2 regions of the Streptomyces sp. NPDC060002 genome follow, and region 1 is predicted to be linked to the other one. Evidence: riboswitches for the same ligand, from Rfam matches in the RefSeq annotation. Region 1 holds a riboswitch; the other holds the start of a gene.

Evidence for each region. A riboswitch is a leader RNA that binds a small molecule or an ion and turns the genes downstream of it on or off. The one in region 1 is predicted to bind glycine.
Region 2: it holds a riboswitch for glycine, as region 1 does, so the genes downstream of both, gcvP (aminomethyl-transferring glycine dehydrogenase) here and gcvT (glycine cleavage system aminomethyltransferase GcvT) in region 1, are expected to answer to the same signal.

Annotation. Positions count from the first base shown of each region.
Region 1 is NZ_JBHWUW010000023.1:81,871-86,076, reverse strand. It holds gene glyA (serine hydroxymethyltransferase) at 1-415, opposite strand, end outside; gene gcvH (glycine cleavage system protein GcvH) at 430-807, opposite strand; gene gcvT (glycine cleavage system aminomethyltransferase GcvT) at 926-2,053, opposite strand; glycine riboswitch at 2,205-2,304, opposite strand; gene ACFWBD_RS21305 (AAA family ATPase) at 2,478-3,167, shown strand; gene ACFWBD_RS21300 (enhanced serine sensitivity protein SseB) at 3,246-4,052, shown strand.
Region 2 is NZ_JBHWUW010000014.1:9,045-13,250, reverse strand. It holds gene gcvP (aminomethyl-transferring glycine dehydrogenase) at 1-1,601, opposite strand, end outside; glycine riboswitch at 1,785-1,880, opposite strand; gene ACFWBD_RS15270 (PRC-barrel domain-containing protein) at 1,993-2,364, shown strand; gene ACFWBD_RS15265 (nucleotidyltransferase domain-containing protein) at 2,370-2,831, opposite strand; gene ACFWBD_RS15260 (DNA polymerase IV) at 2,934-4,206, opposite strand, start outside.

The DNA of each region.
Region 1 (4,206 bases):
GCTTGCCGGAGAAGTTCAGCCGCATGCCGTGGGTCAGGTGACCGCCGTGCGCCAGGTCCAGGCCGAGGATCGTGTCGCCGGGCTGGGCCAGCGCGAACAGGGCCGCCTGGTTGGCCGAGGCACCCGAGTGGGGCTGGACGTTGGCGTACTCGGCGCCGAACAGCTCCTTGACCCGGTCGATCGCGATCTGCTCGGCCACGTCGACGTGCTCGCAGCCGCCGTAGTAGCGGCGGCCGGGGTAGCCCTCGGCGTACTTGTTGGTCAGGACCGAGCCCTGCGCCTCCATCACCGCGAGCGGAGCGAAGTTCTCCGAGGCGATCATCTCGAGCGTGGACTGCTGGCGGTTCAGCTCGGCGTCGACCGCGGCGGCGATCTCCGGGTCGAGCTCGTGCAGGGGCGTGTTCAGGACGGACATGCGACTACGACTCCTCAGCCGGCGGTGTAGGCGGTGTACTCGTCGGCGGTGAGCAGGTCGTCCTGCTCACCCGCCGTGCGTACCTTGAACAGCCATCCGCCCTCGAACGGGGCGGAGTTCACCAGCGCCGGGTCGTCGACGACGTCCTGGTTGACCTCGACGATCTCGCCGGAGACCGGCGCGTACAGCTCGCTGACCGACTTGGTCGACTCCAGCTCGCCGCAGGTCTCGCCCGCGGTCACCGTGACACCGACCTCGGGGAGCTGGACGAAGACCACGTCGCCGAGCGCGTTGGCCGCGTGCTCCGTGATGCCGACCGTCGAGACGCCGTCCTCGGCGACCGACAGCCACTCGTGCTCCTTGCTGTAGCGCAGCTGCTGGGGGTTGCTCATGGCTTGAATTCTCCTGTACGCGGGAGGGTGCTGGTGAATGGGGGACTGCTGTAAACGCACGTGAGCAGCGGAAATGTGCGCAGGGTCACGTGCGGGTGGGCGTCAACGCGCCCAGTGTCTACTTCTGGCGCTTGTAGAACGGCAGCGCCACGACCTCGTACGGCTCGTGGCTGCCTCGGATGTCCACGCCGACGCCCGTGGTCCCGGGCGCCGCGTGGGCGGCGTCGACGTACGCCATCGCGATCGGCTTGCCGAGGGTGGGGGAGGGGGCGCCCGAGGTGACCTCGCCGATCACCTCGCCGCCGGCGACCACGGCGAACCCGGCGCGCGGGACCCGGCGGCCCTCGGCGACCAGGCCCACGAGGACCCGCGGGGGCTGCGAGGCGGCGCGCCCGGCGGCCGCCTCCAGCGCCGTACGCCCGACGAAGTCGCCGTCCTTGTCGAACTTCACCACCCGGCCGAGTCCCGCGTCGAACGGGGTGAGGGAGGTGCTCAGCTCGTGCCCGTACAGCGGCATGCCCGCCTCCAGGCGGAGCGTGTCCCGGCAGGACAGACCGCAGGGCACCAGCCCGACGCCCTCGCCCGCCTTCGTCAGCGCCTGCCACAGCTCGACGGCGTGCTCCGGCCGCACGAACAGTTCGAAGCCGTCCTCGCCGGTGTAGCCGGTGCGCGCGATCAGCGCGGGGACGCCGGCGACGGTGCCGGGCAGGCCGGCGTAGTACTTCAGGCCGTCCAGGTCGGCGTCCGTGACGGCCGCGAGGATTGCGGGGGACTCGGGGCCCTGCACGGCGATCAGCGCGTAGGCGTCGCGGTCGTCGCGGACCTCCGCGTCGAAGCCCTCGGCGCGCTCGGTCAGCGCGTCCAGCACGACCTGCGCGTTGGAGGCGTTGGCCACCACCATGAACTCGGTCTCGGCGAGCCGGTAGACGATCAGGTCGTCCAGGATGCCGCCGTCCGCCCGGCAGATCATGGTGTAGCGGGCGCGGCCGGCCTTGACCGCCCCGATGTTGCCCACCAGGGCGAAGTCGAGGAGGGCGGCGGCCTGCGGGCCGGTGACGGTGATCTCGCCCATGTGCGAGAGGTCGAAGAGCCCGGCCCGCGTGCGGACGGCGTGGTGCTCGTCGCGCTCGGAGCCGTAGCGCAGGGGCATGTCCCAGCCGGCGAAGTCCGTCATCGTCGCGCCGAGCGCGCGATGCGCGGCGTCGAGGGCGGTGTGGCGTTGTTCGGTGGGGGCGTTGCTGCTCATCGGACGTTCGTCTCCCAAGGCATGACGGCGAGGTCTTTCCTCCCCATCTGTCATCGGAACCTGAGAGGTTCGTCGTGACCGCGCGAACGCCGGTCCCGACTTGCACCTTGGGTGGAGCCACTGGAGACAGCGGCCCGCTTTTCAGATGTGCCTCGCCCGCGCGGTAACGGGGCCTGAGAGATTCAAGGGAGGGACTTGCTCCTTCGGCGCCCCAGCGAAACTGCTGCTGAGGACTCTCCCGCGCGGATTCAAACGGCCGGTATGCAGTTGGCGCGGCCATCATTGCACGGCTCGCCCCGATCACGGCAGGCCGCATCTGTAACCGGCTTGTGTCGGTACGCGCACGAAAACGCCGGGCGCGGCGCATTACCTTCTCTTTACGCTCGGTGGGGATGAGGACACCATCTGACCCCAGGGGAGGACGATCACGGTGAACAGGACGACCAGGGCGAGGTCCACGGCATTCGCGACCGGCTCGGCGATCGCGCTGCCCGCGCAGCCCGTCGCCCCGGCCCGGGAGGGGTGCGGTCCGCAGCCGGCGCCCGTCGTCCGCGACCTGCGCGAGCGAGCCGGCCGCAGCCCGCACGGCCTGCTCTTCGGCCCCCGTGACCTGGTCGTGGTCACCGGCCTGCCGGGCAGCGGCAAGTCCACGCTCATGCGGCGGACCGTGCAGGGCAGCCGCGTGGACTCCCAGGACACCCGGGACCGCTGGGATGCCCGCGCCCCCCGCTTCCTGCCCTACGGCCTCTACCGCCCCCTCGTCCGGCTCGCCCACTACGCCGGACTGCGCCGGGCGCTGCGCGGCGGTGCGGGCGTCGTCGTGCACGACTGCGGTACGCAGGTCTGGGTCCGTGACTGGCTGGCCCGCGAGGCCCGCCGCCGCGGCGGCACCCTCCACCTGCTGCTGCTGGACGTCGGCGCGGACACGGCACTGGAGGGGCAGCGCGAGCGCGGCCGGGGCGTCTCCCGGTACGCGTTCCTGCGCCACCGCCATGCCGCCGCCCGACTGGTGCGCTCGGTGGAGAAGGGCCGGCTGCCCGACGGCTGCGGCTCGGCGGTGCTGCTCGACCGCGCGGCGGCCGACGCGCTGCGCCGGATCGGTTTCACGGGCTGAGGGCTCGGGTGCGGCCCCCGGCACCCGCTAGCCTTTCAGCCACAGCGAAGTGAGCGGTTCTCAGCAGGCGGTAGGCAGATGGAATTCCCCCCGGCGAACTTTCCGACGGACTTCTCCGCGGACTTTCCGGCGCAGGCACACCCCCATCCGCACGGCGGATGGCCCGGCAACGAGCTGGAGGAGGTGCTCTCCGTCTCCCTCGGCGTGCCGGGAGCCGGCGGCCGGATCGTCGAGGTGCTCGGGCGCAGCTTCGTCTGGGTGCCGCTGCCCGGCGGCGGCGGCCCGCGCAGCGGTCCCCTCGACCTGCCCACGATGGAGCTCGAGGGCCAGGTGTACGTGCCGGTCTTCAGCTCCGAGGAGCAGTTCCGGCAGGTCGTCGGCTCGCACATGTCGTTCACGATCGCGCCGGCCGTGGAGTTCGCCCGGGGGCTGCCCCCGCAGGTGGGCATCCTGGTCAACCCGGACGGCGTGGTCGGCGTCCCGCTGCCGCCGCCCGCGGTGGCCGAGCTCTGCCGGGCGGGCCGCACCTCGCTGGACGGCACCGCGGCCGGCGGCCGGGTCCGCCTCTACGAGCCCGACTGGCAGGACGACCCGATGGACTTCCTGGCCGCGGCCTCGGCGGAGTTCGAGGCCACGGGCGTGGTCCGCACGGCCCGCCGCTGCCTGGCCGCCATCGAGACGGCGGACCCGGTGATGTTCGTGGGCGTGGAACTCTCCCCGTGGGAGGGCGACCTGCGCGCCCTTCCCCTGGAGGCCCTCGGCAGGGCCCTGACGAGGGCGGCCGCCCCCTGGCCGGTCAACCTGGTCCTCCTGGACGTGGCCCAGGACCCGGTGGCCGACTGGATGCGGGAGCGGGTCCGCCCCTTCTACACGAGGGACCGGTGAACCCTCCTCAGGGGCGCGGGGCCGCACCCGTATGCGGCTCCGCCGCGGGGCGCGCCCGGCCACGCCCGATCGGCAGCCCGAAGATCACAGCAAGCACGAGCTCTCCATGGCCGGACCGGCGGAGCGCCTAAGCTGGGCTCCGACGCGGGGCAAC
Region 2 (4,206 bases), on a different contig from region 1:
AGCTGCCCGAACTCGGGCCAGGTGACCGGCTCCATCTCGGTGGTCGCGTTGAGCTTCATGGTGCAGGAGCCCAGCGGGATCATGCCCCGGTCCAACGCGTAGTCCCGGTCGGCGAGCCGGCGCAGATAGCGCAGCATCGCGGTCTCGGAACGGTGCTGGTGGAAGACGGGGTGCGTCAGTATCGCGTCGGACCGCAGCAGCCCGGCGGGCAGCGAGTCGGCGGTGGCCGCGTCGAGCGACTCGATGTCCCCGTCCACCCCGAAGGCCGCCCAGACGGCGGACACCTGCGCCCGAGCGGTCGTCTCGTCGCAGGCGATCGACACCTGGTCGGCGTCGACGAGGCGCAGGTTGACCCCGAGCTCCCGCGCGGCGGCGACGACCTCGGCGGCCTTCGCCGGCACCCGCACGGTCAGCGTGTCGAAGTACGACCCGTGCACGACCTCGACACCGCCGGCCTCGAGCCCGGCGGCGAGGATCGAGGCGTACCGGTGCGTGCGCCGGGCGATCGCCCGCAGCCCGTCGGGACCGTGGTAGACGGCGTACATCCCCGCCATGACCGCCAGCAGCACCTGCGCCGTGCAGATGTTGCTGGTGGCCTTCTCCCGCCGGATGTGCTGCTCACGCGTCTGGAGTGCGAGCCGGTAGGCCTTGTGCCCGTCGGCGTCCACCGACACGCCCACCAACCGCCCGGGCAGGCTGCGCGCGAACTGCTCGCGGACGGCCATGTAACCGGCGTGCGGCCCGCCGAACCCCATCGGCACACCGAACCGCTGCGTCGTACCGACCGCGATGTCCGCGCCCAGCTCGCCCGGCGACTTCAGCAGCGTCAGCGCGAGCAGGTCCGCGGCGACGGTGACGAGCGCGCCGAGCCCGTGCGCCTGGTCGACGATCGCCTTCAGGTCGCGTACGGCACCGGAGGCGCCGGGGTACTGGACGAGTACGCCGTTGATCTCCCGCGCGGCGATCTCCGCCGGGATCCCGTCGCTCAGGTCGGCGACGACGATCTCCACGCCCGTCGGCTCGGCGCGGGTCTCGATCACGGCGATGGTCTGCGGCAGCGCGTCCGCGTCGATGAGGAAGAGACCCTTCTTGTTCTTCCCCATGCGCCGGGAGAGCGCCATCGCCTCGGCGGCGGCCGTGCCCTCGTCGAGCAGCGACGCGCCGGAGGTCGGCAGCCCGGTGAGATCGGCGACCACGGTCTGGAAGTTCAGCAGCGCCTCGAGCCGGCCCTGGGAGATCTCCGGCTGGTACGGCGTGTAGGCCGTGTACCAGGCCGGGTTCTCCATGACGTTGCGCAGGATGACGGGCGGCGTGAACGTCCCGTAGTAGCCGAGTCCGATCATCGGGTCGAGGACCTGGTTGCGGTCGGCCAGCGAGCGCAGCTCGGCCAATACCTCGGCCTCGGTGCGCGCGCCCGGCAGGTCCAGCGTGTCGGCGTTCTTGATCACATCCGGGACCGCTGCGGCGGTGAGCTCGTCGAGCGAGCCGTAGCCGACCTGTGCGAGCATCTTGGCCCGCGCCTCAAGGTCGGGCCCGATGTGGCGCTGTTCGAAGGGAATTCCCTGCTCGAGTTCTGCGAGCGGAATGCGATGGGCGGTCATTACGGAGGCCTCCTGGTCTGACACGACCTTCGAGGGTCACCACGGTGGGTACCCGGACGGCCTCCCCCTCTGTCATCTCAACCTGAGAGCTTCACCGGGGCGCCCGAGGGTACCCGGCTTTCACCGTCGGTGAGAGCGGAAGCCGTCGACGCCGTCGGCACCCGCCCTGCTTTCCAGAGTGACCTCGTCCGTGCGGTACGTGAGCCTGAGAGATTCCGGGGAGGATTTGCTCCTTCGGCGCCTCCGGTGATGTCCGGAGGACTCTCCCGCGCGGTGTCAGCAGCCGTTGTCAGACTACCAGCGGGGTCAACGAGAGTCGCTCGAGTGGCCGCTCGTCCCAATGTGCTCTTTTGTAGTGCTTACGGATGAGTTGCGACCAAGTGGAGGGCCCGTGCAGACCGACATCGATCCGCGCAACCTGATCGGCCGCAAGGCGTTCGACCGCAACGGCACCAAGATCGGCACCATCGACGAGGTCTACCTCGACGACGCGACCGGAGTGCCGGAGTGGGCGGCCATACGCACCGGTCTGTTCTCCCGCGACGCCTTCGTCCCCCTGGAGCCCAGCCAACTGGTCGAAGGCACCCTGCACATCCCCTTCGACCGGGCCTTGATCAAGGACGCACCGGACTTCGGCGTGGGCCGCCACCTCTCCCCGGAGCAGGAACTCCAGCTCTACCACCACTACGGCCTCGACGTGGGCGCCCCTCCCCCTATCCCCGACCACGACTTCGGCCGACTGGCCGGCACGGACGACAGCTGAGCCCCTCAACCGCAGGCCCGTATCAGCGCCCCGAGAATCCCGGCGGGGTCGTACAGCGGCCGGGCGCCGTCCGTGACGACTCTTCGGGTGCCGGCGTCGACCGGATCGGTCCGCGCCCAGTGGGCGGAGCCGACGCCCACCTCGACCTCCAGACCGGAGGCGGTCACATACCGCCATTCGGTGACGGGCCCCCGTTCCCGGACCCGGACGACCTCCCCCAGGCCCAGCTCACGCGCCCACCCGTCGTCCTCGGCGTACCGGGCAGGCGCGGTCGACAACACCACGAGGTCCACATCCGAATCGGGGCGCGCGGCCTCGCGCGCAAAGGCCCCGACGAGCAGCAGCCCCACCACGTCGCTCCGGTTCCCGGCCCACCGGGTGACCCGGTCCACCACCCGGCGCATCTCGGCCTCGCGCTCCGGCGACACCCCGGCCGCGTCCGCGAACTGGCCTCCGTGCAGCTTCATGCACAGCTCCTCATCCCTCACCGGTGTCACCTCGCGGAACACCGCCACCGCTCCGACCCACCCCGGACTTCGAACCGCTTCACTCTGTGTAACTGATCCGCCTCACGCAGAGTTCCCGGTCTCCACCGTCGGCGACTCCGTCTCCGGATGCGGCGCTCCTGCCGCCGGCCCGCCCTCGCCATCAGGTCCTCGTCGCACCAGCGGCAACGGGTCCGCCGGCTCCAGTCCCGGATCGTCGGTCCTGAAAGTGCGTACCCGTCCCGGCTCCGACTCGGGCGTCTCGAACCGCACGGTGACCCGGCCCAACCCGCTGCCCTGCACCCATCCGTGTCCGAGCTCGGCATGCCGCACGTCGTGTCCTGGGCGCCACTGGCGCTCGACCGGCACCGGCACCTCGCCGACGGGCTCGTCGGCCGGTTCCTCCTCGGACCCGTCCGCCCGGCCCTCGGCGGCCTGCGCGAACAGATCCTCCTGCGTGAAGTCCGCCAGCCCGCTCACGCCCACCCCGAGAAGCCGGACCCCGCCCGTCGTGTCCACCGAGTCCAGCAACCGGGCAGCCGCCTCCCGGACCACCGTCGGATCGTCGGTGGGCCCACGCAGGGTCTCGGACCGGGTGAGCGTGGAGAAGTCGTACCGCCGCACCTTCAGCACGATGGTCCGCCCGGACAGACCGGCCCCCCGCAGCCTGCGCACACACCGGTCCGCGAGCCGCTGCACCTCCAGCTCCACCCGGACCCGGTCATGGATGTCCACGTCGTACGTGTCCTCGACCGACACCGACTTGGCCTCCCGCTCCGCCACCACGGGCCGGTCGTCCCGGGCCAGCGCCATGGCGTACAGCGCGTGCCCGTGCGCCTTGCCCAGCAGCCGCACCAGCTCGTCCTCACCGGCCTCGGCGATCTCGTCGATCGTGGTGATCCCGGCCCGCCGCAGATGGTCCCCCGTCGCCGGGCCCACCCCCGGCAGGGTCCGCACCGACAGCGGGCCGAGCAGGGCCCGCTCGGTCCCCGGCTCGATGAGCACCAGCCCGTCGGGCTTCGCCTGCTCCGAGGCGATCTTCGCCAGCATCTTGCAGGAGGCCAGGCCCACCGAACCCGTGAGCCCGGTGACGGCCCGTATGTCCGCGCGCAGCCTGATCCCCGCCAGCCGAGCCGACTCGCTGTCCCAGGCCGCTCCCCCGGCATCCAGGTCCACGAAGGCCTCGTCCAGACTCAGCGGCTCCACCAGCGGCGACAGCGCCCGCAGCAGCCCCATGACCTGCTCGCTGATCGACCGGTAGAACGCGAAACGCGGAACCAGGTACGCGGCGTTCGGAGCCCGCCGGCGCGCCTGGGCCATGGGCATCGCCGAGTTCACTCCGAAGACCCGCGCCTCG